DNA from 4 places in the Photobacterium sp. GB-72 genome. Region 4 is predicted to be linked to each of the others. Evidence: predicted binding sites of a transcription regulator. Region 4 holds the regulator's gene; each other region holds the start of a gene.

Region 1 (8,247 bases), on a different contig from region 4:
CTGAAGATTTTGCTAATCGTGACAAAATTGCCAACTTGCTACGCTTTAGCTCAACAGAAAATGACTCACAAGAGCAAACAGTATCGCTTGCCGATTACGTGAGCCGCATGAAAGAAAACCAAGATAAGATTTATTATCTAACCGCAGATAATTTTAATGCAGCGAAACATAGCCCACACCTAGAGCAATTCCGTGCTAAAGGGTTGGAAGTGATTTTGATGTACGATCGTATTGATGAGTACCTAATGGGCCACTTGCCAGAATTTGAAGGCAAGCAGTTCCAAGCGATTACTAAATCTGATCTTGATCTTTCAAGCTTTGACGATGAAGCAGTGAAAGAGAAGCAAAAAGAGACGGAAAAAGAGTTTGCTTCAGTGACTGAGCGTACAAAAGGTTACTTAGGCACACGTGTAAAAGATGTACGTGCAACGTTCAAACTTCATGACACACCAGCAGTTGTTGTGACAGATGAAAACGAAATGGGTACCCAAATGGCGAAACTGCTAGCAGCAGCGGGTCATGATGCGCCAGAGGTTCAATACATTTTTGAATTAAACCCTGAGCATGCATTGGTTAAGAAAATGGCAGATGAAGCAGATGAAGAAGTGTTTGGTCGTTGGGTTGAATTCTTGCTAGGTGAAGCGATGTTAGCTGAACGCGGTACGATGGAAGATCCTTCTCAGTTCCTTGCTGCAATTAACAAGTTGCTGATTAAATAACCAAATAACTTGCTTGTATCAAATACTATTCTGATAAAGCATGTAAACCAAGCCCAGTCATTGTACTGGGCTTGCGAGTCTCGCTTATTCAGTGTATTTTCACTTTTTTGCAAAAATTCCACTCTATTAAAGGGGATCACAATGCGCATCATTCTTCTGGGCGCTCCAGGTGCAGGTAAAGGTACTCAAGCTCAATTCATCATGGAAAAGTTTGGTATTCCTCAAATTTCAACTGGTGACATGCTACGTGCAGCTATCAAAGCGGGTACTGAACTAGGCAAGCAAGCGAAATCAGTGATCGATGCAGGTCAATTGGTATCTGACGATATCATCCTTGGTCTTGTAAAAGAGCGTATTGCGGCAGATGATTGCGCAAAAGGCTTCCTACTAGATGGTTTCCCACGCACAATTCCTCAAGCTGATGGTCTAAAAGAAAACGGTGTTAACGTTGATTACGTTATCGAGTTTGATGTGGCTGACGATGTGATCGTTGAGCGTATGGCGGGTCGTCGTGCTCACCTTCCTTCTGGTCGTACTTACCACGCTGTTTACAACCCACCAAAGGTTGAAGGTAAAGATGACGTAACAGGTGAAGATCTTGTTATCCGTGAAGACGACAAAGAAGAAACAGTTCGTGCACGTCTAAATGTTTACCACACACAAACTGCACCTCTTATCGAGTACTATGGTAAAGAAGCGGCAGCGGGTAACACGAAATACCTTAAGTTTGATGGTACACTTCCTGTTGCTGAAGTGAGCGCTGAGCTAGAAAAAGCATTAGCTTAATATTGATATAGGCTGTTTTAGATAGCTTGTAACAATGAAAAAAACGGGCTTACCTATTGGTATAGTCCGTTTTTTTATGGTTTAAATAGGGGTTAATAAAGGCGGGATACGTCTTTTTCTGATCAAAGTGATCTAAAAGCGATCAGCCTTCGTTTAGCTTCGGTTGCATGATTAATCTTTTTTGATCAGAAAGCTTGGTTTAGGACAGATAAGAGCGAAAACCGATGAATAAAGACAATAAAAAATACGGTGTATTGTTAGTTAACTTAGGTACGCCTGATGCACCGACGGCGGCTGGGGTGAAACAATTTCTATCTCAATTTTTACACGATCACCGTGTCGTCGATATGACTCGCTGGTTATGGTGCCCCATTTTACACGGCGTAATTTTGCCGATTCGCTCACCGAAAGTTGCTAAATTATATCAATCTGTTTGGATGGAAGATGGCTCACCATTGATGGTGTATTCAAAACGCCAACAAAAAGCATTAACAGAGATACTTCAAGTCCCAGTTGAACTGGGTATGACTTATGGTAATCCGAGTACTCAGGCTGGTTTGGAGCGTCTAAAGCAGCAAGGTTGTGATAAGGTTTTAGTTTTACCGTTATATCCTCAGTATTCAGGTACTACCACAGCTGCTGTATTTGATCGTATTGCGAAAGACTTAAAGTCCATATCGTATATCCCAGAGTTGCGCTTTATTAATCATTATTACGATCACCCTGATTATATTTCAGCGTTAGCCGAGACGGCTAAAACGGTGTGGGCAGAAAAAGGCGAGCCTGATTACTTATTATGTTCATATCACGGTATTCCTAAACGTTATGCTGATAATGGCGATCCGTATCCCGATCATTGTAATGGTACAACGGAGCTATTAGCGAAGATGCTTGAGATGCCGCGTGAAAAAATGAGCATGAGCTATCAGTCTATTTTTGGACGTGAAGAATGGTTAAAACCGTATACGGAAGGCACGATAAAATCATTGGCTGAGAAAGGCGTAAAACGTCTTGATGTAATGTGTCCTGCGTTCTCTGTTGATTGTTTAGAAACCCTTGAAGAAATTGCAGAGCAGTGCAAAGAAGTGTTCATTGAAGCGGGTGGGGTAGAATTTAATTTGATCCCTTGCCTTAATGATAGCCAGGCACATATTACAATGATGGAAGACTTGGTGAAACAACATGTTCAAGGTTGGGAATAGTCAGTTTTTATTCTGTAACTTACATTGACGATAACGTTTACGCTCTCATTTGTGTTGATATATCTCAAAACCAATGAGAGCTTTTGCTTTTATGTTCTATATTCTGTGATAGAATTCGCAAAATTTACAACTTGATAGCGCATAGACATGAAATTTCCAGGCCAACGAAAATCTAAGCATTACTTTCCGGTACATGCTCGCGATCCACTTTTAAGTCAAACGAAACAAGAGAAGCGTCTAGCACGTACTCATGTTGTCGGTATTGACCAAACATTGGTAGATATTGAAGCTTATGTGGATGATGAATTCCTGGAACGCTATGAGTTAAGTAAAGGCCATTCGTTGGTTATTACTGATGAAAAAGCAGAAGCGCTATATCAAGAGCTAAAAGAGAACAACCTTGTTACTCACGAGTTTGCTGGTGGCACGATTGGTAATACGCTACACAACTATTCTGTGTTAGCGGATGATAAATCTGTTCTTCTAGGCGTGATGAGTAAAGACATTGAGATCGGTAGTTACGCGTACCGTTACCTTTGTAATACATCAAGCCGCATGGATATGAACTACCTTCAACCTGTTGACGGTCCTATTGGTCGTTGTTTTGCTCTTATTTCAAAAGACGGTGAACGTACCTTCGCTATCAACGAAGGTAAGATGAACCAACTTGAACCTGATAGCATTCCTGAACATGTGTTTGAAAATGCGTCTGCACTTGTGTTAACGGCGTATTTAGTGCGTTGTAAGCCTGGCGATCCTATGCCAGCGGCCACAATGCGCGCCATTGAATATGCGAAAAAATACGATGTACCCGTGGTATTAACATTAGGTACAAAGTTCGTTATTCAAGACGATCCACAATGGTGGCGCGACTTCCTTCGTGATCATGTAACAGTTGTTGCAATGAATGAAGATGAAGGTGAAGCGTTAACTGGTGAGTCTGATCCGCTTGTAGCAGCTGATAAAGCATTAGAATGGGTTGATCTTGTTCTTTGTACTGCAGGCCCTGTAGGTTTATATACCGCAGGTTACACTGATGATAACGCTAAGCGTGAAACAAGTTTACCGTTACTTCCAGGTGATATTGCTGAGTTTAACCGCTATGAATTTAGCCGACCAATGCTTAAAACGGCGTGTGAGAATCCAATTAAGGCGTATTCACATATTGCTCCTTATATGGGCGGTCCTGAGCGTATTAAGAATACTAACGGTGCTGGTGATGGTGCACTTTCAGCATTACTGCATGATATGTCTGCAAACCGCTACCATAAAGAAAACGTGCCGAACTCGAGTAAGCACCAACATTCTTTCCTAACTTATTCATCGTTCTCACAGGTTTGTTTATATTCAAACCGTGTAAGCTACGAAGTCTTGGCTCAGTATTCTCCACGTTTATCTCGTGGTCTGCCAGAGCGTGAAGATAGTTTGGAAGAAGCATACTGGGAACGTTAAGTTTCATATAGATATAAAAAAACCGCCAACACATTTTCGTGCTTGGCGGTTTTTTATTAGCTGCAGTTTAGAGCAAACTTATTTTTTATAAGCTTCGTTATGTACAGCTGCTACTGCACGACCTGATGGGTCTGCTGCGTTCTTAAAGCTCTCATCCCATTCAATCGCTTTTGCACTTGAACAAGCAATCGATGGACCACCCGGTACACATTTTGCCGCACTTTCTAGCGGGAACAACTCTTCAAAGATCTCACGGTATGCGTAACCTTCTTTGGTTGTTGGTGTGTTGTAAGGGAAGCGGTAAGCCGCTGTTTCAAGCTGTTGATCCGTTACTTTTTCTTCAGCCACTTCTTTTAGCGTATCAATCCAGCTGTAACCTACACCATCAGAGAACTGCTCTTTTTGACGCCATGCGATAGATTCTGGTAGGTAGTGCTCAAAACACTCACGTAAGATGTGTTTTTCCATCTTACCGTTACCACACATTTTATCTTCAGGGTTCAGACGCATTGCCACATCGATAAATTCTTTATCTAGGAATGGTACTCGGCCTTCAACACCCCATGCCGCTAACGATTTGTTTGCTCGTGCACAGTCAAACATGTTCAGAGCAAGCAATTTACGTACAGTTTCTTCATGGAACTCTTTCGCGTTCGGTGCTTTATGGAAGTATAAGTAGCCACCAAAGATTTCATCTGCACCTTCACCAGAAAGTACCATCTTGATACCCATTGCCTTGATTTTACGACCCATTAGGAACATTGGGGTAGAAGCACGAATGGTTGTCACATCGTAAGTTTCAATGTGATAAATCACATCACGGATAGCATCTAGACCTTCTTGAATCGTGTAAGTCATTTCATGGTGAACGGTACCAATTTTATCTGCAACTTCACGCGCTGCTTTTAAATCAGGGGCACCTTCAAGACCCACGGCAAAAGAGTGAAGTTGAGGCCACCATGCTTCAGATTGGTCATTATCCTCAATACGCATTGCAGCAAAGCGTTTTGCCACAGCTGATGTAATTGATGAATCTAAACCACCTGATAGTAGTACACCGTAAGGTACATCTGTCATTAACTGACGCTTAATAGCGGCTTCTAATGCTTCAGTTAATTCTTCTTTGCTGGTTGAGTTACCTTGTACGGCTGCGTATTCATTCCAATCACGGGTGTAATACCGTTGTGGCTCGGCATCAGCACTACCGTAGTAACAACCAGGAGGGAATTCACTCACTGTTTTACACACAGGTACCAGCGCTTTCATTTCTGATGCAACATAGTAGTTACCGTTTTCGTCAAAGCCTTGGTACAACGGAATAATACCAATGTGATCACGACCTACAAGGTAAGTATCTTTTTCTTCATCGTACAGTACAAAGGCGAAAATACCGTTAAGCTCTTCAAGTAACTCTTCGCCCATATCTTGGTATAGCGCAAGAATAACTTCACAATCTGAATCTGTTTGGAAATCGTATTTACCTTCATAGCGAGCACGGATTTCTTTGTGGTTGTAGATTTCACCGTTAACCGCAAGAATTAATTTTTTATCTGGGCTATATAGCGGTTGTGCACCACTGTTTAAGCCAACAATCGCTAGACGCTCATGCGCAAGAATGGCATGTTCTGATGCATAAATACCTGACCAGTCTGGGCCGCGGTGACGAAGCTTTTTCGACATTTCTAATGCGATAGGACGCAATGCTGCTGCGTCGCTTTTAATGTCTAGGATCCCAAATACAGAACACATAGTAATACCACTCCAACGTTATCTTTTTATATCCATAAATCTTAGAAACACAGATGTAACCGAAAGGTTTATATAATGAAAATAAAACTTTTTATTTATGTGCGTTTCTCTTTGATTGTTAAAATTGCGTATTCTGAAGTAAATTGCAATAAAAAATCTTCAATCGATTAAAATAAAACGCCTTAGGTGAATATCATTCAGTAAAAGCGCCTTTAACTGAATTAAATCTAATTTGTTTGGCTTTTTGTTTAAAAAAAATAAACAGTAGTTGTTACCACTGTTTATTTTTTGCTGCGAAATAAGGGGGGCGTACTTATAGGATTATGATTTGATTGCTGTTATGTCTGGCTTTAAGTGATCACATACATTACGAGCAAAACCACTGCCAGCCTCATTGAAGATGTTGAAGACGGCATCAATACCTTGTTCATACAGTAACTCTTCATCATCATTGTACTGAGCAATTGCTGCTATTTTACCTTGGAAATGACGAGCTTTAATTTGCTCCAAGGCATAAACATTCGCCTGACTATGAGGCATTGCTAATAAAATAAGAGTTATACGTTCTTTGCTGATCACCCGCGCCCAAAAATCAGGATCAGTCGCATCGCCTTGAATAACATTACGTCCTTCTTTGCGTTGCTTCTCTGCGGATTCCTCTCGGGTTTCAACGCCTATGATTTGCTTGCCGTAACGTGCTTGTAACTCATCATATGCCCCCGTGCCTATTCGACCCATACCAAGAATTAACACTTTTGATTGTCCAAGATCGATCAGTTTGTCATCGGCGTTGAGTTTTTCTGGTTCAAATTCTTTTAGCCATTTTGATGCTTCTGTATAAAGTTTATGGCTCACGCTGTTGAGAGGGGCTGCGAGCAAAAATGAAAAAGAAACGGCAATAGCGATAGCCACTAAAAAAGTACCCGGTAATAGTCCTAGCTTATAAGCCACACCACCGACAATTAAACCAAACTCGCTGTAATTAAATAGTGTTAACGTCGCGAGCATTGAGGTACGGACACGGTAACGACACAAATGGAATATGCCGTAGTACAACATGCCTTTAAGCGGTAATAAGAGTAGTAAAACAAATGCCATCAGTAACCCATTAAGCGTCGGGGTTTCTGACAGGCCAATATTTAAGAAAAAGCAAACAAGTAACAGCTCTTTAAAGTTAAAGAGTGATTTTGCCATTTCAGAAGACTTACTGTGTCCTGCCATTAGCATCCCGATCAATAGCGCACCCAAATCAGGCTTCATACCAACCAGTTTAAATAACCCTGCACCGAGCACTAGCGCAAGAGTAATGGCATAGAGTACCAGTACTTCACCGTGACCTGCTTTGTCTAAGATCTTGTATAGGATAGGGCGAATTAACGGTAGGGCGAAAAGTCCAAGCGCATACACTTCTGGCATTTTTCCACTTGAGATAGTCAAGAATATAACGGCGAAGATATCTTGCATGACCAGAATACCGATAGAGACGGTACCGTACTTTGCATTTAACTCGCCTTTTTCTTGTAACAGCTTAATGGCAAATACTGTACTGGAAAAAGACAGCGCAAACCCGATAAGAATTAATTGGCTTAACGCCATGTCGCTGAACATGGTTAAACCAAGCTGTTTTAATACCAATAAACAGAGGGTAAATAAGGTTGTTGATAAGAGATTATGTAAGGTAGCACCACCCCAAACTTCTTTTTTAAGTAAGGACTTCACATCCAGCTTTAAACCAATGGTAAAAAGAAGCAGTGTTACCCCTAAGTTAGCTAAGGTTTCTAAAGTAGGTGTAGAAGTAAAGCCAAAACTGTTAAGACTAAAGCCTGCAACAAGAAAACCCACAAGAGGGGGGAGTTTGCAACGTAGAGCAATAAAACCAATGATAAAAGCGGTAAGTATGTAGATAAATTCCATATCTTGTACAACATCCTTGCAAGATAACAATCTGGAGAAATAGTGTGAAGCTGATGAGATTAGGGGCGTATTAAATCAATACGCCCCTTTGCTCTGAATTTATATGGTGCTGTGATTAGTCTTCTAATAGAAGCTGTAATAAGACACCGTTTAACATGGCGCGTTTGATCATTGAAAATGCACCTATGGTCGGCTGGTTATAAAGCTCAGATGCAACAACCGGTAAGTCATGATGAAATCTTGAGAGTGATTGTGTTTCAACACAACGTCGAATCGCTGGAAAAACAATCTCTTGGGCATGAGTAATGTTACCCGCAAGAATGATTTTTTGAGGGTTGAACAAATTGATGGTCATCGCAAGAGCTTTGCCCAATTGATTTCCCACTTTTATCAACGCTTGGGTTGCTAACTCATCACCATCATTT
Region 2 (8,247 bases), on a different contig from region 4:
TTACAGCACCAGCAATAATACCGATAGAGCTAAAGTTAGCGAATGACACAAGGAAGATAGAAACAATACCTACGGTGTGCGGTGTTAATTCACTTACTTGTTTTTGTAGTGACAGCATTGCTACAAATTCGTTAGCAACAAGCTTGGTTGCCATGATACTACCTGCTTGTAGGGCTTCATGAGCAGGGATACCCATGATCCATGCAAATGGATAGAAAGCGTAGCCAATAACATCTTGGAAGCTAATACCGAATGCAGCATCAAAGCCGGCATTAATCATTGAAATTAGCGCGATAAAACCAATCAGCATTGCCGCTACAATAACCGCGACTTTAAAACCAGTAAGAATATATTCTCCTAACATTTCAAAGAACGTCAGTTTCTCACCACTTTCAGCCGCCATCATCTCATCAATATTCATCTCTGCTTCGTGGTCATATGGGTTAATGATAGAGAGAATAATGAAGGTACTAAACATGTTTAGAAACAAGGCAGCCACGACGTATTTAGGATCGATTAGCTTCATGTAAGAACCGACAATAGACATCGATACGGTTGACATGGCTGTTGCCGCTAACGTGTACATGCGACGCTCAGACATTCTACCGAGAATATCTTTATAGGTGATGAAGTTTTCAGATTGACCGACCATTAAGGCACTAATAGCGTTAAAGGATTCAAGTTTACCCATGCCATTAACTTTTGATAATAAATATCCAAGGCCTTTTATGACATATGGCAAAACTTTGATGTGCTGAAGAATACCAATCAGTGCTGAAATGAATACGATTGGCATTAGAACACTTAAGAAGAAGTTAAAGCCATCATTGTTAGATAGGTTACCAAAGACGAAATTTGTCCCTTCTGCGGCAAAATTGAGTAATCCATTAAATCCATCAGCAAACTCTTTAACGATCCCTGTACCCATTGAGGAGTTAAGCAAGAAGTAGGCTAATCCCATTTCAATAAGCAGTAGCTGAATAATATATCTGTACTTGATGTTTTTACGGTTATTACTTGCAACAAGTGCTAGGGCTGCGATAACGATTAACCCTAAAACGAAATGTAGATAGACCATGTTTGGTTGCTCTCAGTGTGATTCTTATCAAGATATATACTTATGTTTAAATATTTCTTTCTCTCTAAAAGTGACTTAAGTCTCACTTTTGGGTCGCGTAATTTTCTGTCACTATTACGTGCTTAGATGAATTACGATTGCGGCAAACGATTGCAGTTCGAAAGAGCCCTGTCATTACTGGGTTGTCGTTATACGCTCATATAACTGTATCATCAACATGCCAAATGAGCATAACTGTGAACTGAATCTCACCTGTAATATGATTGAAAAATACTTTTTAGTGGTTTTGGAATATCGCAGTAGTCCAATCGGTAAAAACACGATGATTAAATAGGCAATTGTAGTCTCTGTGTATATCAAATGTTATTTTTTATTATGTTTAATAAATATGGAAAATAATATTTTAGATAAATAAATTTCAGAATTTTTTAAATATGATTCAATGCTGCACTTAATATTCATTTGTCTTACAAAATGAAATATTATATTCGTGATAATTTAGTGGAATAGAAACGATGAAAAAATCCTCTAAAAATCGTAAGCTATGGTACTTCCATCGACACGATCAGCGTAATGAAACAAGATTGAATAAAAGCTTAAAGGCTAAATAATGCATGTATGGCTAACTTACGTTGATCGTCTAAACGAAAGGCGACTCAACGTAAGTAAGTATACTTATTCAAGAATGGTAGGGACATTAAACCGGTAAGGTGGAACAAAAGGTCGGACACCTTTCTGGCGGTATTTTTTTAAACGCATTAATTGTTTATAGACAATGTAATAACGATTTATATTTGTAACGTAGACAACAGGTTGTTTGCCTATATATCTCCTGGTAATAATTTCAACATTATTAAACCATATATCAGGGTTATAGCCTTTTTCCTTTGCATAACGTCGCATTTTTCTAATATTGCCAGGTCCTGCATTATAAGAGGCGAGTGTCATATACATTCTATTATCATAGGTTAGACTGCTATCATCTAAGTAATTATTTTGGATATAGCGCATATACTTTATACCCGCATGAACATTATTACTTGCTATATAAATGTTAGGAATATTTATATATCGATCTCTTGCTGTACTTGGTAGTACTTGCATGATGCCAACGGCACCTTTATTGGAGACTTTATGCTGATTAAGCCCTGATTCTTGGAAACCCTGAGCCATCATCATTAAATAATCAAAATCATATTCCGTAGAATATTTAAAAAACAGATCAGAAAGTTTTTCCATTTTATCCATATTACTATGGTTCAATAGGTTTGTTATCCAGCCTTGATTATTTAAATACTTGTTATAAATAACATTTCCTAATAATGACCCTGATTTTATTTGTTCAATATACCTATTAACTAATTTCATTAATTTAGGGCTATCTTTTCTCATTGCCCAGGCTATTTCACCGTTTTTCCTTAAAACGAAAGCAGAATTCATGCGTAATTTTGGTAATATCTTGTTCCATATTTTCATCTTATGATCATCTAAAACGGTCATATTCATCAACCCGAGATTAACCATTTCCAACAACTCATAATCTTGCAGTGTTTCTTCTAAAAAATGGATCTTCATTGGCGCTAGGCGTTGGAGTAATAGACGATTATTGACTTCAAGTAGGCTTTGATAGTAGCTCGAACTTTTTCTTACCCAGATATCTTGATCGCTGAGTTGCTCTATTTTTGTAATTTCAGGTGAATCAATATTATTAATAATAACTTCTGAAATATTGGTAAGTACAGGCTCACTAAAGGCGACTTGCTTTTTGCGCTGTTCAGTAATGGTTAAATTAGCGACGGCAAGATCACCATATCCAGTAATTAAGAATTTGATGAGTTGATCTCGATGTACAGGGATCACTTGAATATTGAGTTTTGGATAAGTTTTATGAATATCTAACTCAAAGTGGTGAAGTAATTCAGCGATAATGCCTTTTGGAAGACCATCTTCAATATAGTAAAAACCTAAGTCAGCCGAAACTAATACTCTTAGCACCCTTTTTTTTTCAAGGACGCTAAGATCGCCAGTGTAAGTTGGGCCTGTGAGCGGGGACAGTGCTAAGCCTAAAGTAGTGCTGGAAGTAAAGAGTAAAGCCAGATATACCCATAAAGGTAATAACAGCCTTTTTAGTCGAACGTTCATAGGAAACTAAAGCCTTTTGATTTAGCTTGATCCTGTATGGTTAAAATAATCGCATTTCCCAAATCATCCTTAGCCTTTGTGTTCTCATTTTTCGATTGTTTTATGAAGTGTTTTCGTTTTTGCTCTAACGTTGATATCTGTTGTTTCAGCTGTACTCTTTGTGCGATTTGTTGTTTAAGCTTTTCGGTGATTTGTTGCTCATTTAATCCATGATAGTGCTGTTGATCTTTTTTCGCGAACGCTACACCTTGTTCTAAATTTTGTTGGGCAAGCGAAATCAAATCCCAATCTTGTGTTTTATACTGCTTTCCTGCTTTGGCAATACTGCGCTCTGTGCTACTAGATTTAGAAAGGCTTGATGCATTCATATCTTGAGCGATTTGCTGGCTTTTCTTACTTGCCCCTTTTGTACCATAACCGATGTAAGTGTCATTAATTTTACGGCCCAGTTGGATGATATCATCGTCGTAAGGGGTCTCAATATGGGGGGCTTTCTTGTTATGGTCGATATTCAAATATTTGCCATGACTCAGCAGTGCAGGTGTTGCCCACTGTAATTTACGACCTTTTAAATGGGGGCCGCAATATAAGGTGTTGATGATGATATCTTTACTGACTGCTAGAGGAATAGCATGGCTAATCGGAATATCACCTTGTTGAAACTCTTCATTACCTGCAATGATGATTAAACGAAGATCGTCTTGATGGGGGCTCCACTGTAAACGGTTTGTTGCCTCTTGAATTACTTGTGGCGCATATTCTTTACTCCCTCCAATCTTTATTGCAAATAGTGCTTCTGAAAATTGGTCAAGATCTGAGGTGAGTGGTGAGAGTAAACGTAAATAACCATCATATTTTGATTGATGTTCAACACCATATTCAAACAATGCAACTTGTAAAGTAACAGGGCGATCATGTTTATTGGCTGTTGCGATGGCATTAATGATTGACCAGATCTGCTCTCTTGCCTGATTAATTAATCCTCCCATAGAACCACTAGCATCGAGTAAGATCGCGACTTGAATTGTGGGGCCTGTACGAGTAAAAGGTATGGGCGTGTTATTATTATTTGTTTGTTCTGGTTGTAAAATCTCAGGCAATACGAGTGCTGGTGGCTTTTTATCACTGCTACTGTAGGTAGGAATAGAGACCACCAGAAGAAAACTGAGCATTAATAGTCGTATCAGCATAATATCTCGCATATCAATATATTAAGTGCTAAATGTCAGCGTACACTAAAAACTAATTCTCTAAGTATGGTTGGTAAGTGCTATTTGTGCCGAGTTTGAGGCAATATTTGTGGTTTCCAATAACAAGCTAATGGTAATAAAAACATGCTAAGTCATCACGCATTTTAAATTTAATAGGTTAGTGTCAGTGGCGGATATATTTAAAAAAAACATCTATCTGATGGTAGTGTTACTCGGTTTATCAGGTTGTAGTTCAGCGTCTACGTATTCAGTACGTAAGCCTTTAGACGTTGATGTGCTGGCAAATTTGCCTGAAGTTTTAAATGAATCATCAGGTTTGGCGATTATTAATGGGCATGTATGGTCACATAATGACAGCGGCAGCCGAAATCAGATTTATCAACTGTCTTCTAATTTTCAAACAGTCACAAAAACGGTGACGGTTAAACGCAGTAAAAATTATGATTGGGAAGATTTAGCGCAGAGTAAACGCTATTTATACATTGGTGATACAGGAAATAACTCAACACGCCGTGATGGAGGTGTGATTTATAAAGTACCACTCGCCTCGCTTGAAAAAGGCTCGTCAGTCACGCCTGTTTCAACTATTCGATACCGTTTTAAAGATTTTAAACCGGGTAAAACGTATCAACATAATTTCGATAGTGAAGCGATAACAGTTGTGGGTGATCAATTATGGCTATTTAGCAAAAACTGGCAAAATGAGCATACCAAGCTATACCGACTCAGTACGACTCAATCTAGCCAGACGGTCTCACCGGTTGGGGATTATTTAACAGAAGGACTCATTACGAGTGCTGATTATAACGCCAAGACCTCAACACTTGCGTTATTAGGCTATCGTAAAGACATCTTTTTAGGTTATTCCTTTATTTGGTTAGTCAAAGTGAAAAACAATCAATTGGATTGGTCAACGGCTAAATATAAGCGTTTAAGAATTTATTCACAGTGGGAAGCTGTGCATTGGTATAAGGATAATAAACTCTTAATTACCAGTGAGAAGAACCCATTAACTAAAGCAATGATAGCAACGGTAGATGTGTCATCTTTGATCAATGCAAGTGAATAACCCTGCAACATCTGCTAGTATCTGCCAAAACTTAGCTGTGATCCCCATGAAGGGACAGCCTACTAAACTGGAAAAACTGTGACTAATAACGATATTTTACGCCGTGTACGCTACATCTTTGATTTAAATGATAGCCAACTAATTGAAATCTTTGCACAAGCAGATGCAACTGTAACTCGTGAGCAAGTATGTAACTGGTTAAAGCCAGAAGACAATGACGATTACAAAAGCTGTTCAGATGAAGAATTTGCAACGTTTCTTAACGGCTTTATCAATCAAAAGCGTGGCAAGAAAGAAGGTCCACAACCAGTACCAGAGCAAAAGCTAACGAATAATATTATTTTCCGTAAGCTGCAAATTGCCTTAAATCTAAAAGCAGATGATGTATTAGATTTGTTTAAGCTGGTGGATTTCCGTTTAAGTAAGCATGAATTAAGTGCGTTTTTCCGTAAGCTTGATCATAAACACTACCGTGAGTGTAAAGATCAGGTACTACGTAACTTTTTACAAGCATTACAGATCAACCTTCGTGGTGATGAATCTGCGACGGTTGAAGCCGAATAATCGTGTTGTTTTTATAGACATAACACAATAAATCGAAAGTGATAAAAAGCAGCGTTGGCTGCTTTTTTTACATCTGTAATATCAGGTTGCATGTGATTTTTATTAGAAAGAGTAAAATTAATAGAAATTAAATTTATGGAAAACGGCCAATGGCGCATTCACATGAACACCATGTTTCAAATTACAACTCCGCCTTTGCAATAGGGATTGTACTAAACCTTCTTTATGTCATTGTAGAAGCGACTTATGGTTTTATTACTGATTCTTTAGCATTACTAGCCGATGCAGGGCATAACCTTAGCGATGTTGTTACTTTGGTCTTGGCATGGGGAGCTTTTGCATTAGCAAAAAAAGCGGCAACTGAGCAGCGAACCTATGGGTTCCGTAAAGTGACAATATTAGCTTCATTAACAAGTGCGTTATTATTATTGTTTGCGCTTGGAGCAATTGCATGGGAAGCGGTTCTACGATTTTCTGACCCCCGTCCAGTGGCTGGTACCACGGTGATGGTGGTGGCTTTTATTGGTGTGATCATCAATGCTGCGACAGCGATGTTATTTGCCAAAGGACAAAAGCATGATTTAAATATGAAAGGGGCTTTCCTTCATATGGCGGGTGATGCCGCAGTCTCTCTTGGTGTGATTATTACCGCTTTGATTATAAATATTACTGGGTGGGATTGGTTAGATCCTGCGATGAGCTTAGCGATTGTCGTGGTAATTTTAATCGGTACGTGGAGCTTACTAAAAGACTCAATCAATTATTCATTAGATGCGGTGCCGAACAACGTTGATATATCAGCATTAAAAACCTATTTAGCAGAGTTGCCGCATGTTAATACTTTCCATGATTTACATGTTTGGCCGATGAGTACTACTGAAAATGCCATGACAGTTCACCTTGTTGTTGATGAGTATGTTGAGGGGCAAGGTTTACCTGATGAAATCAAACATTATGTTCATGATCACTTTGACATTGAACATGTGACAGTACAAATTGAGGCATCATCTTACGCATGTGATAGTAAGCATCAACATTGCGGTATACAGCAGTAGTTTATTAGATTAAAGATTTAAACGTTTTTTAGTTAAAGCATTTTAGGCAGCTCTACTTCAATAAGCACTTTTTATTATTAGCCTGTGACCAATAAATTCTAGCACTACGATCTCTGACAATTTTATAGCAATGTCTATCGATTTCTTTGTAAATAAATTGAATGTTCGGGCTTGAAATAAGTAGGCCATCAGTGCCGTATTTATTATGGAAATCAATTGAGTAATCGAGGTGATGTAATGAAGGTGCAGCATGTAAGGCGGATGAGAAAAATAAGCTTATAACGAAAATCTTCATCATAACCAGTCCTTGTTTTTATGGTAATAAAAAGAGCCGCTTAATAAGTTATAGCAGATATATTCATGTGTTGTTTATATTTAGAAAAAGAGTGGCCGCAATAATTATTAATTTAATTAACGAGTTAACGGCATAACCATTTTTTATTGGTGCGGCTATTTCTCACGATGATGATGACGTTGAAATATTAATGACACGGACAGACAATGCATTTTATAAGAGTAAGAAAAAGGCCGAATTTGTTTATCTATCTCGCTTTAAACAGACATAAAGATAGTTATGAACTGACGGATAGGATTAAATTTACTTAAATTAAGCTAACGTTTATTCACCATAGTGATTTTTCTTGATAACCTGTGCTTATTGTAAGTCGTCCATCTTGTTTGGACACTATATTACTGAGAAGGTAATCTCGTTGGAACATTTTGTTTGGGATGTAAACCCCGTTATGGTGTCAATCTTCGGCTTGAAGATTCATTGGTATGGTGTGTTATTTGCGTTAGCAATTACTGCTGGTTTCCAAGTTATGAAGTCAGTGTATGAACGTGAAGATAAGCCGGTAGAAAGTTTAGATTCATTATTAATGTACGCCGTCGTTGGTATTATTGTTGGCGCGCGTTTATTTCATGTAGTGTTCTACGATCCAGACTATTACTGGGCGAACCCTGGCCAGATTATTGCGGTATGGAACGGTGGGTTAGCAAGTCACGGTGGTGGTTTAGGTGTTATTCTAGCCGTCTACTTCTATACTAAGCGCTACAAAATTAACTTCATGTGGTTACTTGATCGTTTAGCTATCGCGACAGCATTGTTCGGCTTCTTTGTTCGTACGG
Region 3 (8,247 bases), on a different contig from region 4:
AAGCCGTCATTAAAGTAATAACTTGTCCCTGTAACGGCTCTACACCTTGTTGAGGTGCGAAATACCAACTTTTTGGCATCATAGGCTTATGGAAACGTCGTGCGGCTGTAGCATTTAATGCTAATTCACATTTTCTAGCTGCAGAAATTGGCAGATGAGCAATCTGCTCTTGGAAGTTTTGATAAGCTTCAATATCATCAACATTAAAAAAATCACTTATTTTAGCTTCTGGGGTAAGCAGCTTACTTGGTAACGATACACGGAAAAGCATATCGTCATTCAACTCAAGCATGAGTGAATTCATTTCAGCGTCAAAATACCATTTCCATGAATTATCTGGCTTTAACACGTTCTTACTCCTGAAAGACAGTGATTTATTTTGTATCTGTGATCATATGTTTAAATTTTAGCTTAATTCTACTCGCGTATTCATAAAATAAAAGGGGAAAATAGCGGTTCTATCACGAGTAAATCAGATGTATATTTGATACAAATAGACTAAGTACATAATTAAAAACCCAGCCTAGTATTCACTAAGCTGGGTTTTCGTATGTCAGAAGATATTTAAATTTAATACTTCAGTACGAGAGCGATAGCCAACAGTTAAAGACCGTTTACAATATCTTTAACTAAACGTGGGCCATGATAAATAAAGCCAGAATAAACCTGTACTAGGCTTGCACCAACCATCATCTTCTCGCGAGCAGCCATTGCAGAGTCAATACCACCGACACCAATGATTGGTACTGCGCCATTTAATGCTTCTGACATTTTTCGAATAACTTCAGTACTCTTGTTTTGCAAAGGACGACCGCTTAAGCCCCCCGCTTCATCACAATGTTCCATCCCTTGAACCAAAGAGCGATCCAATGTGGTATTTGTTCCAATCACACCATCTATATTATTACGGATCAAAGAATCACATACCTGTTGAATCTCATGATCATCAAGATCGGGAGCGATCTTAAGTGCTAGAGGAACATACTTATCATGTTGTTTCGCTAATTCAGCTTGTTTAGCTTTAAGCTGGGAAAGCAGATCATCTAAAGCTTCACCATATTGTAAGCTACGTAATCCCGGTGTATTCGGTGACGAAATATTTACAGCAATATAACCAGCATATTGATAAACTTTTTCCATACAAATAATGTAATCTTCAACACCCTTTTCTATCGGTGTATCTTTATTTTTACCGATATTAATACCAATGATGCCGTCAAATTTTGCTTTCTTTACATTCTCAACAAGATTATCAACACCAAGGTTATTAAAACCAAAACGGTTGATAATGCCTTCTGCTGGGATCAAACGGAAAAGACGAGGTTTATCATTACCAGGCTGTGGACGAGGTGTCACGGTCCCTACTTCAACAAAGCCGAAACCCATTTCACCAAATGCATCAATACATTCGCCGTTTTTATCAAGACCAGCCGCTAAGCCAACAGGGTTTTTGAATGTAAGCCCCATAACTTCGACAGGACGTGCAGGAAGATTTTGTCGGTAGAAAAGTTCTAATGGAGTGCCAGTAAAGCGAGAAAAGTTCTCAATAGCGAGGTCGTGTGCTTTTTCAGCATCCAACTGAAAAATAGCAGAACGTGCGATGCGGTATAACATTGTAACTCCAAAATAAGTCCCGAATAAACGGGATGGTATTATTCACAGTTATTCTGTTAACTTCAATCGTTATTTTTTTGATTATTGTCAATAAAACAGTAACTTAGAAATTAAACCTTTGTTTAACAATAAGTTATAGTTTCGTAGTTTCACAAATTATTACACATAAAAGCAATCGTTTTCTTTTTAGCTCTGAAAAAAGTAACGTATTATTTTTATAACCTTATTGTTAATACTTAAATAGTGACAATGTAACATAATAACATCGTAAAAAAGTTACATTGTCACCATATATGTTACACCGTAGCTTATACCATCTTATTAGGCGGTGACTATAAAGTACACTGACTACTGTATCGGCCTTGAGTTGAGATTTAGAATGGTTAATTCACGTAAAGCGACAGAGAACTTTGCAAACTCATGCGCATTACCGACTTTAAATTCAGCCAGTACACTCTCCCATCGATCAACCGCTTTTTTATGTTGTTCCATCCATAGTGATATACTTTCTTCTGGCTTAGCAGTACTTGTCATTATAACCGCTGTTGTTAATTGTCTTTGTTGCCAATCTAGATCTTCACGAAATGAAGCTCTTGCTAATGCTTGCCAATTATTCTCAACAGCTTGGTTTTGAATTTGCTTTAAGAACCAATGAAGTGATAGTTGCGCTCCTAGTACAAAGTACACTCTTGCAATATGCGATATGTTAACGTCCATTTCTTTTGCAATTTGCGCTATATCCATGGCTGAATATAAACTGGTTAAGCGTGAAATGTTTTTGGCCAACCGCTCAGGTACCCCTTTGCGGATCATTTCATTCGCTTGCTCTTCATGCTCTACCACTTCTTCAGTTACAAGGTAACTATCTAATTCATTTCGTAACTGCTCAACAAAAGGTTGATAGAATACAATTTGTTGTTCTATACCTAACTTGTGCTCTCTATTGCGTAGGAACCATCGTGTGACCCGACGCAACATACGCCTTGAACGATAAAGCATGTCATATTGCGTTTGTGCTGAAACTTGATTATCTAATGCTCTAATTTCACTAAAAATCTGGTCAAACTTAAAGATCTCACGCCCTATTGAGTAAGAGGCTGAAATTTCATTTATCGTTGCCCCCGTTTCTTCTTGCAGCCGAGTAACAAAATTGCATCCCATTTCATTCGACATCAAATTAGCTAATGATGTTGCGATTAATTCACGTCGTAATGGATGGTTTTCCATTTGTGATCTGTAGTTATCTTGTAAAAATTGAGGGAAGTAAGCAGGTAAAAGACGGGAATGATAAGGATCACTGGCTATATCGTGATTAACGAGTTTTTCTTTTAACACCATTTTACCGTAAGCCACCAGCACAGCAATTTCTGGTCGTGTTAAGCCAATCCCTGCCTTTTCACGCTCTACTAATGTTTCATCATCAGGTAAACATTCCAGGCTTCGATCCAATTTGCCCTGTCGTTCCAGTAAATGAATAAACCGCGTTTGTTCCTTTAATAGTTGTACTTGCTGTTGCTCTGTTACTGAAATAGATTCACTTTGGCGATAGGCATCATCTAATACAATGTCAGCAACCTCATCTTCCATCTTTTCTAAAATACTATTACGCTGTTTAAATGTCAGCTCATCAGCGGTCACTAGGCTATTGAGTAAAATTTTGATGTTCACTTCATTATCTGAGCAATCAACCCCACCAACATTATCGATAAAATCGGTATTCACTCGACCACCAGCTTTCGCAAATTCAACTCGACCTAACTGGGTTAAGCCTAAGTTTCCCCCTTCACCTACAATTTTTGCTGCAAGTTGAGAACCATTAACCCTAACAGCATCATTGGTGCGATCACCAACATCGGTGTGAGTCTCTTTAGTCGATTTTATGTATGTTCCTATACCACCATTCCACAATAAATCGACCTGCATTTGTAATATAAGATGTATCAACTCATTAGGTGTGCAACTTTGCTTACGCGTTTGCAGTAAAGTTTGCACAATAGGTACAAGCTTAATCGCTTTACTTTTACGTGAAAATATCGCCCCACCTTCAGATAAAACTTCACGATCATAATCTTCCCAACTCGATCGTTTAAGTTCAAAAAGACGTTTGCGTTCTAACCAACTTGCGGCAGGATCCGGATCTGGATCAATAAAGATATGCTGATGATTAAAGGCCGCTAATAAACGAATATGTTTTGATAACAACATCCCGTTACCAAACACATCACCCGCCATATCACCAATGCCGACACAGCTAAAATCTGTTGTTTGGCAATCTATACCTATCTCTCTAAAATGCCGCTTAACTGACTCCCAAGCTCCTTTCGCTGTTATTCCCATTTGTTTATGGTCATAACCATTAGATCCGCCAGAAGCAAAGGCATCACCTAGCCAAAAATCATAATCAGCAGCCAATGAATTGGCGATATCTGAAAATGTTGCCGTGCCTTTATCCGCCGCAACCACTAAATAAGGATCATCTTCATCATGACAAACGACATTTGCTGGTGGATACCGTTTACCCTCTAAGATATTGTCTGTTACATCAAGCAGCCCACAGATAAAACGTTGATAACAATGTAATCCCTCTGCAGCTATCTCTTCACGTGTTGTTAATTGAGGCTGCCGTTTGCAAATAAAGCCACCTTTCGCACCAACAGGCACAATTACCGTATTTTTAACCTGTTGTGCTTTGACTAGTCCTAATATTTCTGTGCGGTAATCTTCTTGCCTGTCTGACCAACGTAAACCACCACGCGCAACTTTTCCCCCGCGCAAATGGACACCTTCCACATCGGGGGCATAAACAAATATCTCGTAACGAGGAATTGGAGCTGGAATTTCAGGGATAGATGATGGATTGAGTTTGAGTGATAGCCATGCTTTTGGCTTACCGGTATCTGTTTTTTGATAAAAGTTCGTTCTGAGGGTTGCTAAGATCATATCCATATAACGACGAATGATCCTGTCGTCATCTAAACTCTCGACATTCTCTAATCGCTCTACGATCTTTTTGATCAATAACTGTTCTGCTTTCTCACTATATTTCGCTTTGGGATCAAAGCGTAATTTAAACAACGACACCAAATAACAAGCTAGCTGACAATGATTAGACAGTGTCTCTTCTATATACTGCTGGCTAAATGGAAAGCCAACTTGTCGCATATAACGAGCATAACTGCGCAATATGGTAATTTCTCTACCAGACAAACCAGAACGCAGCACTAAACGGTTAAAACCATCACTTTCAAGCTCTCCATGCCAAATATCAGAAAAAGCATTTTGAAAACGATCTCTTGCTTCTGATAGGTCAAATCCATTTCTAACATGATGTAACATCGCAAAATCTAAGATCCAATTAACGACACCATCCGCAGTGATCACTTGATATGGTGATTCACCAATGACCCGCAAACCTAGATTTTCAAGCATTGGCATAACATCAGATAAATGAATCGGTTCATTACGGTGAAAAAGCTTCAATTTTACAATCGATGAGTCTGCTGATTCCTCTTGTGGTCGATAAAATAACATGCCTAATTTATTATCTTCATTCAGCCCTTCTAGCTGTAAAACATCTGCTACTGCAGAGCCAGGTAGCATTTGCTCTTTATAAGATCGAGGAAAAGCACGCGCATAATTTTTGGCAATTGGGATCCCTTTGCTTTCGCCAAAGTTAGCCACTAACGACTGGGTTAAACGATCTTCCCACGAGGCAACAGCGACAACTAAATTATGCTCTATCGATTTAACATCTACATCGAAATTATTGTTCTTTACCCTAACGATGTAGTGCGTACGAGCTAATGGACTCACAGAAAAAAAGGTTGTGAACTCAACAGTTTGTGATGAACCAAGATAGTCTTTTAAAACACTTTGGATCTTACGCCTAAGCTCCGTGTCATAACGCTCTTTGGCAACATAGACCATGCAGGAAAAAAAACGCCCAAAAGGATCCCGTCTTACAAACAATCGCAGCATGTCACGATCTTGCATTCGTACTACGCCTACTCCCACCTCAAGCATTTCCTCTTCTTTTGCTTGAATAAGTTCATCTCTGGGATAAGTTTCTAATACATTATTGAGCGCTTTCCAAGAATGCGAGCCTTCCGAATACCCACTGGCGTTGAGTATTCGTTTTACCCGATTACGGATCAATGGAATGTTCATTGCTGTTTGATGGTAAGCCGTCGACGCATATAGACCAATAAAGCGATGTTCACCAATGACATTACCTTTACTGTCAAATCGTTTAATACCGATATAATCAATGTAAGCGGGACGATGAATACGAGATTTAGCATTACTTTTGGTGAGAATAAGCAGATCGGGCTTTTGCGCTTCAATACGCGCTGATTCAGGTAAACTGGATAAATTAAGTGGCCGTGCATGGCGCGGCTTTTTAAGTAGACCAAGCCCGGCCTCTTGCGTTGGTCTCAATTGATAATCACCTTTTATCGGCTTTAGGTCGTAACAGTGATAACCCATAAAGGTAAAATTATGATTGGCAACCCAATCAAGAAATTCAATCGCTTCCTCGCAGTATTGATTTTCAACAGGTAATTTTTCTGTTCTTAGACCTTTGATAATTTGATGCATTTTATCTTGCATCCATTGCCAATCATTCACCACTAATTCAATGTCTTTAAGCACCGCTTCAAGTTCATCTCGCAATATCGCCATTTGATCATTTTTTGTAAGACGATCTACTTCAATATGAAAAAGTGTCTGTAGATCCCCCTTATCACCGCACGCCTTAACGATGTTATTTTTTTTGTCGCGCTCAAAATAATAAGGACCATTCAGCATTAAATGGCTAGTAATATCTAATCGATTTAACGTCATACGTACAGAATCAACCAAAAAGGGTTTATCTGGCATAACAATCTCAACCACGGTGTGGGTAGATTTCCAGCCATGGCGACTTAATGTGGGGTTATACACACGAACGGATATTTGTTGCGGATTATTTTTAACCAGATGATGCCATAGGCTCAGCACAGCACCATATAAATCAGATTCGTTACGTTGTAATAAATCATCTTCAGCCAATTGATTTAATAGGCTTTTAGCAAACACATCAACTAAAGGTTGCTGGGTGTTATCAACTTTGGATTTTATTAAGCCATATACTTTTTCAAGTAATACAGGAACCACATTGTCTGGTGCATTCATAAGAAAATCCCATAACTTTTACTACCTTAGGTAAGTATAGGTATGCAATTTTCTGTCCGAGTTTCAAATAAAATACATGATAACAATTTAGCTATGATAAGAGATGTAAACACTAATCAGACAATTTAGTTAATGTAGTCAGTTTATTATTATCATCGACAGCAACTTGAAAACGCCCTCGTACACCCATTTGCGTTAAATACGGACGTAAACGCACAGCGGGCAATTGAAGTTTTAATCCATTCTCTGTCACCACAACAGCACTACTTGCTGCACCAGAATAGTGTTGTAAGAAAACTTGATAACTAATATTTACTCGAAAAGTAAAGCTTCGCATAATCCCTTTTATCTCGTTATTCGTTCAATAGCCCAATATAGAAAAAGCCAAGTCCCCATTACACACTCCCTCATAGAAAGTGTTTAGTAATAAGGTACTTGGCTCTATTATTTAGCGAATTATGATTTATTGTTCAAGCGCTTTATGCACTTTCTCAAACAGATCTTTTGCTAAGTTATCTAATGCCGCTAACTTCTCAAGCTCGCTACGCATTAATTGCTGACGTGTTTCATCGTATTGGCGATACTTTAAGAACGGCTCAATTAATCGTGAAGCTACTTGTGGATTACTGGTATTTAATGCCGTTAGGATTTCAGTTAAGAACGCATAACCAGAACCATCTTTCGCATGGAAATGCACTGGGTTATTGGCACAGAAACTCGCCACTAAACTGCGCGTGCGGTTAGGGTTTTTCAAGCTAAACGCTGCGTGACTCATAGTATTACGCACATTTTCTAACGCATTATCAGCAGGATTTGTGCCTTGTAGCATGAACCACTTATCCATAACCAAGCCATCGTGAGTCCACTTATCACTAAAGTCTGACATTTGTACTGCGCGACAAGCTAATTGCGCATTATTTGCAGCAGACATAGCAGCCATCGTATCAGTCATGTTGTCAGCAGCTGCATATTGTGCAATCACTAAATCATTACCTAGCGCTGTATGCGCTAGATAAGATAAACACTTGTTACGCAATGCGCGTTTAGCCATAGCATCATGATCAAGACTGTATTCGCCTTGCGCTAAGCTACGATAAATCGCGAGTAATTCATCTTCCATTTCTGTCGCTAAAATCTGAGTTAACGCACCAACAACCTTATTGATTGCATCAACATCAACTTGCTTGTACCAGCCTGCGATTTCATTCTCGCTTGGCAGTGTTAGCATTTCAGCAATAAATGCAGGATCAAGATTTTCATCCAATAATGCGCCACGGAAAGCATCAATAACCGCTTCAGGTAATTGAACTGACTCACCAGCTTGAACAGCTGCCACATTGTTACGAATGTATTTCGCCAATAGCATTTGGCCAGCATCCCAGCGTGCAAACTCGTTACGCGCGTGGATCATCAAGAAGATCAACTCTTGATCTGAGTAATCATATTTTAAGATCACAGGTG
Region 4 (8,247 bases):
TTCCTTGATGCCAACGATCTGATTTTCGTTCAATCACACTCACATCAGCTTCAAACGTTAGACGCTTGCGGGCGTAAAGCACTTTAGATGCAGATTCGTCTTCAATCATCATTAAAGAGACTTGCGGGTTTTCAAGTAGATTTCTGGCATGTTTAGCAATTTGGCTAATTAATACGTAATAACCATCATCAAGCAAAGCGAACGGTGCATAGCTCACATTGGGTTTACCGTTCGCATCTACCGTTGCTAATTGTAGCGTTTGGCATGCTTCGCGGAATTCTTTAATCTCAGGACCAAGGCGATTTTGCAAACGTTCCTGTTTTACTTCACTCATGATATTTCTTCCTCAATTTGACTAGCTTTTCTTTGGCCTAGTTCTTCGACTAGATTTATTTAATTTGTTTTAACAACTTAAATTTCTCAATTTGCTCTGGGAACAAGTTACGATGTTTATCTCTACCTAAATAGACTTTAAATACACACTCGCCTGTTACGGCAAAAAAACCGATGAAGTAACTTTCCTTCCCCATAAAAGGTTTACTGACGAGCGCAACGTCCGAAACATGATCTAAACGTAAGTGACCATGTAACTCGCCCTCTTTACCCATTAGATTATAATATCCACGCGCTTCTTTGCCTTTTGGGAACGCCGCTTTTACTTCAAAGATAGAGCCCATTGAATGCACAATCGTAGTAACAGGTCCCCATTCAGGTAACGACTCTACGATTGTTTTCGCTAAGTGGCCGGGCAATAAACACACCATTTCATCAGGGTAAGACATGACAACCTCACCTTCTGTTACGGCTAATTGCTCTGCGATTGAAACAGCATGAAGTTTTGGGTTATCAGTTAATAAATCAGCGACTTTCAATTTCAATTCTTCACGAGTGTATTGCTCAAACACCTTGGTTTTCCTTCTCTTTAGATATTTTTCTATACAACCAGCTTCCATAGAAAAAAAACTATTTATTGCGTCCATAAATTCTATGCATTTTTACTTTAGCCTTTGTTACTTAAACGTTCTCAATTGAGCAAGTCTAAGTCTTACATCATCGGCTAACTGTGCTCATGATATTAACGATCAAATAATATTGCAAATGATAATTGATATTATTCGTATTTCATGGATAATGATGTTTATACTGGTTATAAACATTAGTGTTACATCTGAAAAACAACTCTAATCTATTGAATAAACGGAATTATATTAAGAAATACACCATGCAAAAAACCGCAATTAAACATTTAGTTCACATTCCTTCATCTGTTCAATAAGGCGTACATTGTGAATATAAAACGTTATCTCATTGCTGGCTGTGCCTCTATTCTCTTCCACAGTCTTATTGTGTCAGCAATGCCAGAGAAGAAGATCATTACAGTCCCTCTTGAAAAGTCGACGAGCGTGGCTGTCAACTTAGTATCACTACCTAATATAAAACCAGAAACCATCGTTGCACCTGCTACGGCTCAGCCTTCAGCAATCGTGACTCCTCAACCGGTTGTTAAAAACACACCAGCGCCAAAAACAACAATGAAAAAGTTGGTCAAAAAATCACAACCTGAAAAGAAAAAGAAAACAGTTAAAGCTCCGGTTCAACCCACGAAGAAAGCCCCAAAAAAAATAGAAAAGAAGCCAGTAGTAACGAAAAATATTCAGAAAAAAGTTGAGAAAAAAACAGCGACTAAAAACGTAACAAATGCCCAACGAAAAACTGAGAAATTTGAACTTAAACCAACAAATTCTAGCCAGCCTGTGTCATCACAACTGGCATTAAATAAGACAACTAAAGCTAAAAAAACAACCGTTGGAGCACATTCACCTCAATTGGTCTCAAAACCCACGTTTGCCACGAAACCTTCCGCTGTGAAGTATCCACAATTAGCAAAACGTCGTGGTATTGAAGGCACAGTCTTAGTTGAAGTACTGATTGCAAAAGATGGTCATCAAGTTAAACAAAAACTGGTTAAATCATCTGGTGCCAATGTGCTTGATGATGCGGCACTTAAAGCGATTAAAAAGTGGCGCTTCTCACCCCATATTGTTGACGGCATTGCTATTGCACACCGTGTTCAAATTCCCGTTCGTTTCAAATTGGATTAAATCATGCCTTTTATTGATAACCTCAACCAGCAACTTGGCCTAATGGCGTGGCCTCTTATTATTTGTTCTGTGCTCACTGTTATGATTTTAACTGAGCGTCTTATTCAAGTTTTGTTATGTACCGGTGTAGGCAAAACAAAAGTTACAGCACTCCTTGCTCAACAAAACCGTCACGACGAACACGCACTAGATAATTTAACCGAGGAGCTAAAACAGCAACGCCCTTTGCTTTATAAAGGAATTGCGATGTTAATTGCGCATCGCCATTTCACTAAACCATTACGTGAAGATGCTGCCGCTATTTGGTTAATACAAAAACGCACTGAATTACGTTCAGGTTTACGCTTATTAAGTCTGATTGGTGTTATTAGTCCGTTACTTGGTTTACTCGGTACAGTGCTTGGCTTAATTGATATGTTTACCGGTATTTCCCATTCAACAGGCTCTGTGACTCCCAGCGATCTTGCTGACGGTCTTGGTCTTGCTATGCGAACAACAGCTGCTGGTTTGATCATCGCACTTCCTGCCATTACTGGTGCACAACTACTTGGGCTATGGGCTGATAATGTTACGGCTAAACTAGAACACAGTTTAAACCGTTGTAATCTTTGGCTTGAAGGAATGAATGTTGACGCTGAAAACGGGAAAACATCAGCCTGTGATACCTGCGAACAAAACCCTGCCGTTAATGGGACTGCATCATGATCAAAGCCAACAGTAGCGTTTTCCAAACCGAGGAAATGAATCCAGACCTGACTCCATTACTGGATATTATTTTTATTGTCATGGTGTTTTTACTGTTAACAGCCACAGTGAAAATTAAAGCCCTCGATGTCGATTTACCACAAACAGCAACCAAAACATTACAGACAACCCAAGCCGATCCTATTGCTATTAATTTAGTATCAGAAGCACCTTATTGGGCACTGCAAGGTAAAAAAATCAATCAATGGGATGACTTCAAAACAGCCTTGTTACAAGAAGTGAAAACTAACCCAACGAAACCTGTTGTGATTGGTGCAGATAAAGCAGCCTCTGTTGAACAAATGCTCAAATTACTCGCCTTCTTGCAAGAAAATAATATCAAAGCGACTCAGCTACTTATGGAAGAATCAAACAATGCATAAACTCTCTCTATTAAAAACCTCTTTATTGACGCTGGTGTTAGGACTTAGTAGCTACGCGCAAGCAAGTACGGACTCAGCAACTGAGAAAAATAAAATCATCAGTGCTGGTGCTTCAGTTACTCAAATCATTAACGCCTTAGATGCTACTGATCAAGTCGTCGCCGTTGATCTAACAAGTAAAGGATTAGTGGATAAATCAACCCCTAAAGTGGGTTATCACCGCCAGCTTTCAGCTGAGAACTTAATGTCTTTATCCCCGACTCACCTTGTTGGTTCTAATGAAATGGGGCCACAAAGTACACTTAACCTACTTGAGCAATCAGGTGTTGAAGTTGATATTGTTAACTCAGGGGAAACCGTTAAAGATCTACTTATACGTATCGATCAAATTGCTAAACTCACTGATCATCAAGATCGTGCTGAAAAGCTAAAACAAAAGCTTAATGTTCAGCTAGATAAAATTAATACTGCAACTGCCAATATTAAGACTCCTAAAAAAGTCTTGTTCTTAATGATCCATGATGGTCGCCCAATTAACATTGCAGGAAGTAATACTACTGCAGATAGCATCATTACACTTGCTGGTGCTAAAAACCCTGCTGCAACATCAATCAGTAACTACAAGCCTATATCTGGTGAAGCAATTGTTACCATGCAACCAGATATTATTTTGTTGAGCACACGTACAGCTAGCAAGATCAAAAACATGCAAGATCTTATTGCCCAAATGCCATTAATTGCCGCAACACCGGCTGCAACAAATAATGCATTACTCACAATAAAAAGTACTGCGCTCATTGGTGGTTTAGGACTCGAGAGTGTTAATGAAGCTTTAAAGCTTAATCAGGCTATTTATCCTTAAATTACGCCTCTATCATCCCTATTTATTCGTGCGTAAGGTTGTTGTTACATGTATGCAAAACGCTTCTCAGCCCATCATATTTATATAATAAGTATCGCCTTACTTATTTTTACAGGGCTTTCTTCTATTGTTATAGGTCCTATGGCGATCAGTTATAAACAAAGTTTGTTAGCACTATTACCCGGTGATCATGAACTTGCTAAACATGTCAGCCTAGTGATCCATCAAATTCGTTTACCACGTACGCTTCTCTGTTTTGCTATCGGTGCAATTTTAGCTGTATGTGGCGCTGTACTACAGGGACTGTTTCGCAACCCGCTTGCAGATCCTGGGATCATCGGAATCACGGGCGGTGCAGGCTTAGGTGCTGCATTGGCCATTGTCTTATTTGCCCCTCTCACCGCATCATTCCCTCAGCTTTTAAACTTCGCTATTGTGCCTATTTTTGCCTTTATTGGCGGCGCAATCAGCACCGTTTTAGTTTATCGCTTAGGCACAGATAAAAACGGCACATCGGTGATGATCATGCTACTCGCTGGTGTCGCGATAACCGCAATTTCAGGCGCAGGGCTTGGGTTACTCAATTATGTTGCCGACGATCAAGCCTTACGTGATTTATCATTGTGGTCAATGGGTTCACTGGCTGGTGCAACATGGACAGGCATTATTCTCGCCTATTGCACATTCGGGTTACTCTTTACCTATTTTTATCGTCATACCAGTAATTTAAACGCGTTGTTATTAGGCGAAGCTGAAGCTCGACATATGGGGGTTAACACGCAAAAACTAAAACGTAATTTAATTATTACATGTGCTGCGGGAGTGGGTATGACTGTTGCCGTTTGTGGCCCGATTGGCTTTATTGGCTTGGTTATTCCTCATGTGGGTAGAATGCTAACAGGTCCAAATCATAAAACCTTATTGCCAATTTCGGCTTTACTTGGCGGCTTAATCCTCTTGGTTGCCGATATGATTGCTCGAAGCGCATTCTCGCCTCAAGAGCTGCCGGTTGGGATCATCACCGCCATGTTAGGCGCGCCTTTCTTTATCTATTTATTAGTTAATCAAAAGAGTCAGATGTCATGACGTTAAATCATTCAGCAAAGGTCGATTTTACAGCAAGTAGCGACAAAGTCTGTGTTATTCAGGCTCGCGACTTATCATTACAATTCGGTGATAAAGTCCTGCTAAATCATCTTGATATTGATATTCACGCAGGAGAAGTCACCGCATTACTTGGGCCAAACGGTGCAGGTAAAAGTACCCTGTTAAAAGTATTATGTGGGGAGATTACGCCAAAATCAGGCACGGTTTCTTTCTTTGATCAACCGCTTAATAATTGGGCTCGGGAAGAATTGGCATGTCACTTAGGTGTCCTTCCACAACATAGCGCATTATCGTTTGCCTTTACCGCGAAAGAAGTTGTCGAGCTAGGCGCAATTCCATTGCAGCTCACTTCGCCTGAACTGAAAGATGCAACAGCATCAAGCATGCAATACGTTGATATTAACAATTTAGCTAAACGTCTCTACCCCACCTTATCGGGGGGTGAAAAACAGCGTGTACACCTTGCCCGGGTTTTAACACAACTCAGTAAAGCCGGTGATAAATGTATCTTGATGTTAGATGAACCCACCTCAGCACTCGATCTCGCCCACCAGCACCACACCTTACAAATTGCCCAAAATATGGCTATACAAGGCGCCGCTGTAATTGTGGTATTGCACGATTTAAACCTTGCAGCCCAATACACTGATCGGATGATTTTCCTTAACGAAGGAGAAATAAAAGCCGACGGCACGCCAACACAAGTTCTTACTCCTGAAGTAATAGATACCTTATATGGTTGGCCTGTCAGTGTTCATACTCATCCAAGTGGTGATTTTCCTTATCTTTTATCAGCCAATCATTCTGTTTTTTAACGTTTTATCTATTAATGACTAGATATACACAATAAATTGAAGCTATTAGCATGACAAACATCGAGTTTTTACGGTTAATGATCAATTAATTCAATCAAGTTGAATAGAAAGATTGCACAACGCAAAACACACAGTAAAATGTGATCGCAAGCGATTACATGTGTAATTAGTGTAAAAATAGTTTCTATCTTCTAATGCCGCATTTTACTGCGGCTTTAGTTGTTTATGATCCATGATAATTGCAACACCCTATAATTCGGTATCAAATTGAATAATTAAGTAGCTAATAACTAAAGGATCTTCATCTCTGCGAGTGAACTCGTAAGCCATAGACTACGTAATTAATCAATTTGGTATCAAAAACCTTTGTCAGATCCTAATCTGACCATGATAAGAAGAATAAATATGGCAACCATTAAAGACGTTGCACGTATGGCAGGTGTATCAACTACTACAGTGTCGCACGTGATTAATAAAACACGCTTTGTTGCAGAAGCAACGCAACAAAAAGTTTTGGCTGCAGTAGATGAACTTAACTACGCCCCAAGTGCAGTAGCGCGAAGCTTAAAATGTAATACAACACGTACTATCGGCATGTTAGTCACTAAATCGACTAACCCATTTTTTGCCGAAGTTGTGCATGGTGTTGAAGAATATTGTTATGGTGCAGGCTACACACTGATCTTATGTAACACCGAAGGTAACTTAGAAAAACAACGTGATTACTTACGTATGCTTTCTGAAAAGCGTGTTGATGGCCTATTGGTTATGTGCAGCGATCTGGATCAAATGCTGCTCGATTTACTTGAGCGTAAAAATGATCTTCCTATGGTTATCATGGACTGGGGCCCAGAAAGCCCACATACTGATAATATTCTAGATAACGCTGAAAACGGCGGTTATATTGCGACTAAGCACCTTATTGAAAATGGTCATAAGAAAATTGGCTGTTTATCTGGACAAGTTGATAAGTCTACTTGTCAAGAGCGCCTAAAGGGCTTCCGTAAAGCGATGAAAGAAGCAGATCTCACTGTTAATGATAATTGGCTACTTGACGGTGACTTTGAGTGTGAGTCAGCCGTTGAAGCTGCTCATAAGTTTATCGCAATGGAAGATCGCCCTACTGCTATCTTCTGCTTTAACGACATTATGGCTATGGCTCTGATCAGTACCTTTGAACAGGCAGGTCTGCGTGTTCCTGATGATATCTCAATCATTGGCTACGATAACATTGACCTTGCGCCCTACTTTGCGCCACCGCTAACAACTATCCACCAGCCTAAACGTCGTTTAGGTAAAAAGGCCATCGAAATCTTGCTAGAGCGTGTGAAAGACAAGAATCATGAGCGTCAAACCTTTGAAATGACGCCTAAACTTGTTGAGAGAAAATCGGTTAAAGATCTCAACTAATAAAATTTATCTTTCTATGTTAAGGAAAAGCCGATAAGTTAACCTTGTTGGCTTTTTTTTTACTTATAAAAAACAATCATGAGTATTTATAATTATAAAGCTTATTAAAATAAGCTAAGAACAAATACCTGAACCAATATCACATTTTTGAGAGCTTAGATTTAATATTAAAAGTATTATTTAATATAACTTTATATAGTCACGAACTGGCAAATTAATTGAAAGATTAAGACGCAAAACCACCGGCCTAAAAATTATGTTAATAATTCAAGGTAGCGGGGTTACCGAAGGATTATTATTGAACCGACAATATTATGACACAAACTTAACAATATATTGACAGTATCAATGTGTAGATTAATTAATCTATTTCCTCGCTCTTAATGTTTAGGTGACACTCATATTTTTTCACCGAGTAGAAGCATGGATAAACCAATATTAAAAGATTCATTAAAATTATTTGACCATTTTGGTTCAATAAAATCACGGTCGATGTTTGGCGGTTTTGGCATTTTTTCTGGTGATACAATGTTTGCATTAGTTGTGAACGATAAACTTCACTTACGTGCAAATGCTGAAACTGAAAAGGAATTCAAACAAGCTGGCTTGGAACCCTATGTTTATAAAAAACGTGGCTTCCCTGTTGTAACCAAGCACTATGCAATACCCGACCAATGGTGGGATGAACCCACAAAGATTGTAGCTCAAGGTAGGTATTCACTGGATGCAGCAGAAAAAGACAAGCAAGAAAAGGAGAGTTGCGTACCTGACCGAATTAAAGATTTACCTAATCTACGATTATCAAATGAAAGAATGCTTAAAAA

Evidence for each region. The regulator PurR, encoded in region 4, represses purine synthesis genes. The targets are predictions, from matches to a motif close to TNANGNAAACGTTTNCNTNA.
Region 1: a site for PurR is predicted at 2,733-2,752, ahead of C9J40_RS02300 (inosine/guanosine kinase). Genes of this name have one in related genera too.
Region 2: a site for PurR is predicted at 1,217-1,236, ahead of C9J40_RS05305 (NupC/NupG family nucleoside CNT transporter). Genes of this name have one in related genera too.
Region 3: a site for PurR is predicted at 1,782-1,801, ahead of pyrD (quinone-dependent dihydroorotate dehydrogenase). Genes of this name have one in related genera too.

Annotation. Positions count from the first base shown of each region.
Region 1 is NZ_PYNV01000001.1:527,297-535,543, reverse strand. Features, by position in the region: gene htpG (molecular chaperone HtpG) at 1-719, shown strand, start outside; gene adk (adenylate kinase) at 861-1,505, shown strand; gene hemH (ferrochelatase) at 1,730-2,707, shown strand; gene C9J40_RS02300 (inosine/guanosine kinase) at 2,855-4,159, shown strand; gene asnB (asparagine synthase B) at 4,238-5,908, opposite strand; gene C9J40_RS02290 (cation:proton antiporter family protein) at 6,230-7,822, opposite strand; gene C9J40_RS02285 (ROK family protein) at 7,938-8,247, opposite strand, start outside.
Region 2 is NZ_PYNV01000002.1:468,532-476,778, forward strand. Features, by position in the region: gene C9J40_RS05305 (NupC/NupG family nucleoside CNT transporter) at 1-1,078, opposite strand, end outside; gene C9J40_RS05310 (lytic transglycosylase F) at 1,754-3,220, opposite strand; gene C9J40_RS05315 (VWA domain-containing protein) at 3,217-4,410, opposite strand; gene C9J40_RS05320 (hypothetical protein) at 4,598-5,500, shown strand; gene C9J40_RS05325 (DUF1456 family protein) at 5,579-6,064, shown strand; gene C9J40_RS05330 (cation diffusion facilitator family transporter) at 6,214-7,119, shown strand; gene C9J40_RS21930 (hypothetical protein) at 7,172-7,417, opposite strand; gene lgt (prolipoprotein diacylglyceryl transferase) at 7,830-8,247, shown strand, end outside.
Region 3 is NZ_PYNV01000006.1:160,278-168,524, forward strand. Features, by position in the region: gene C9J40_RS09545 (cell division protein ZapC) at 1-349, opposite strand, end outside; gene pyrD (quinone-dependent dihydroorotate dehydrogenase) at 604-1,614, opposite strand; gene C9J40_RS09555 (NAD-glutamate dehydrogenase) at 1,963-6,786, opposite strand; gene C9J40_RS09560 (DUF2835 domain-containing protein) at 6,899-7,123, opposite strand; gene pepN (aminopeptidase N) at 7,250-8,247, opposite strand, start outside.
Region 4 is NZ_PYNV01000009.1:78,353-86,599, reverse strand. Features, by position in the region: gene hutZ (heme utilization protein HutZ) at 1-334, opposite strand, end outside; gene hutX (heme utilization cystosolic carrier protein HutX) at 390-905, opposite strand; gene C9J40_RS11750 (energy transducer TonB) at 1,287-2,102, shown strand; gene C9J40_RS11745 (MotA/TolQ/ExbB proton channel family protein) at 2,106-2,807, shown strand; gene C9J40_RS11740 (biopolymer transporter ExbD) at 2,804-3,229, shown strand; gene C9J40_RS11735 (hemin ABC transporter substrate-binding protein) at 3,222-4,091, shown strand; gene C9J40_RS11730 (iron ABC transporter permease) at 4,140-5,177, shown strand; gene C9J40_RS11725 (heme ABC transporter ATP-binding protein) at 5,174-6,013, shown strand; gene purR (HTH-type transcriptional repressor PurR) at 6,419-7,423, shown strand; cyclic di-GMP riboswitch class I at 7,622-7,712, shown strand; gene C9J40_RS11715 (TfoX/Sxy family DNA transformation protein) at 7,847-8,247, shown strand, end outside.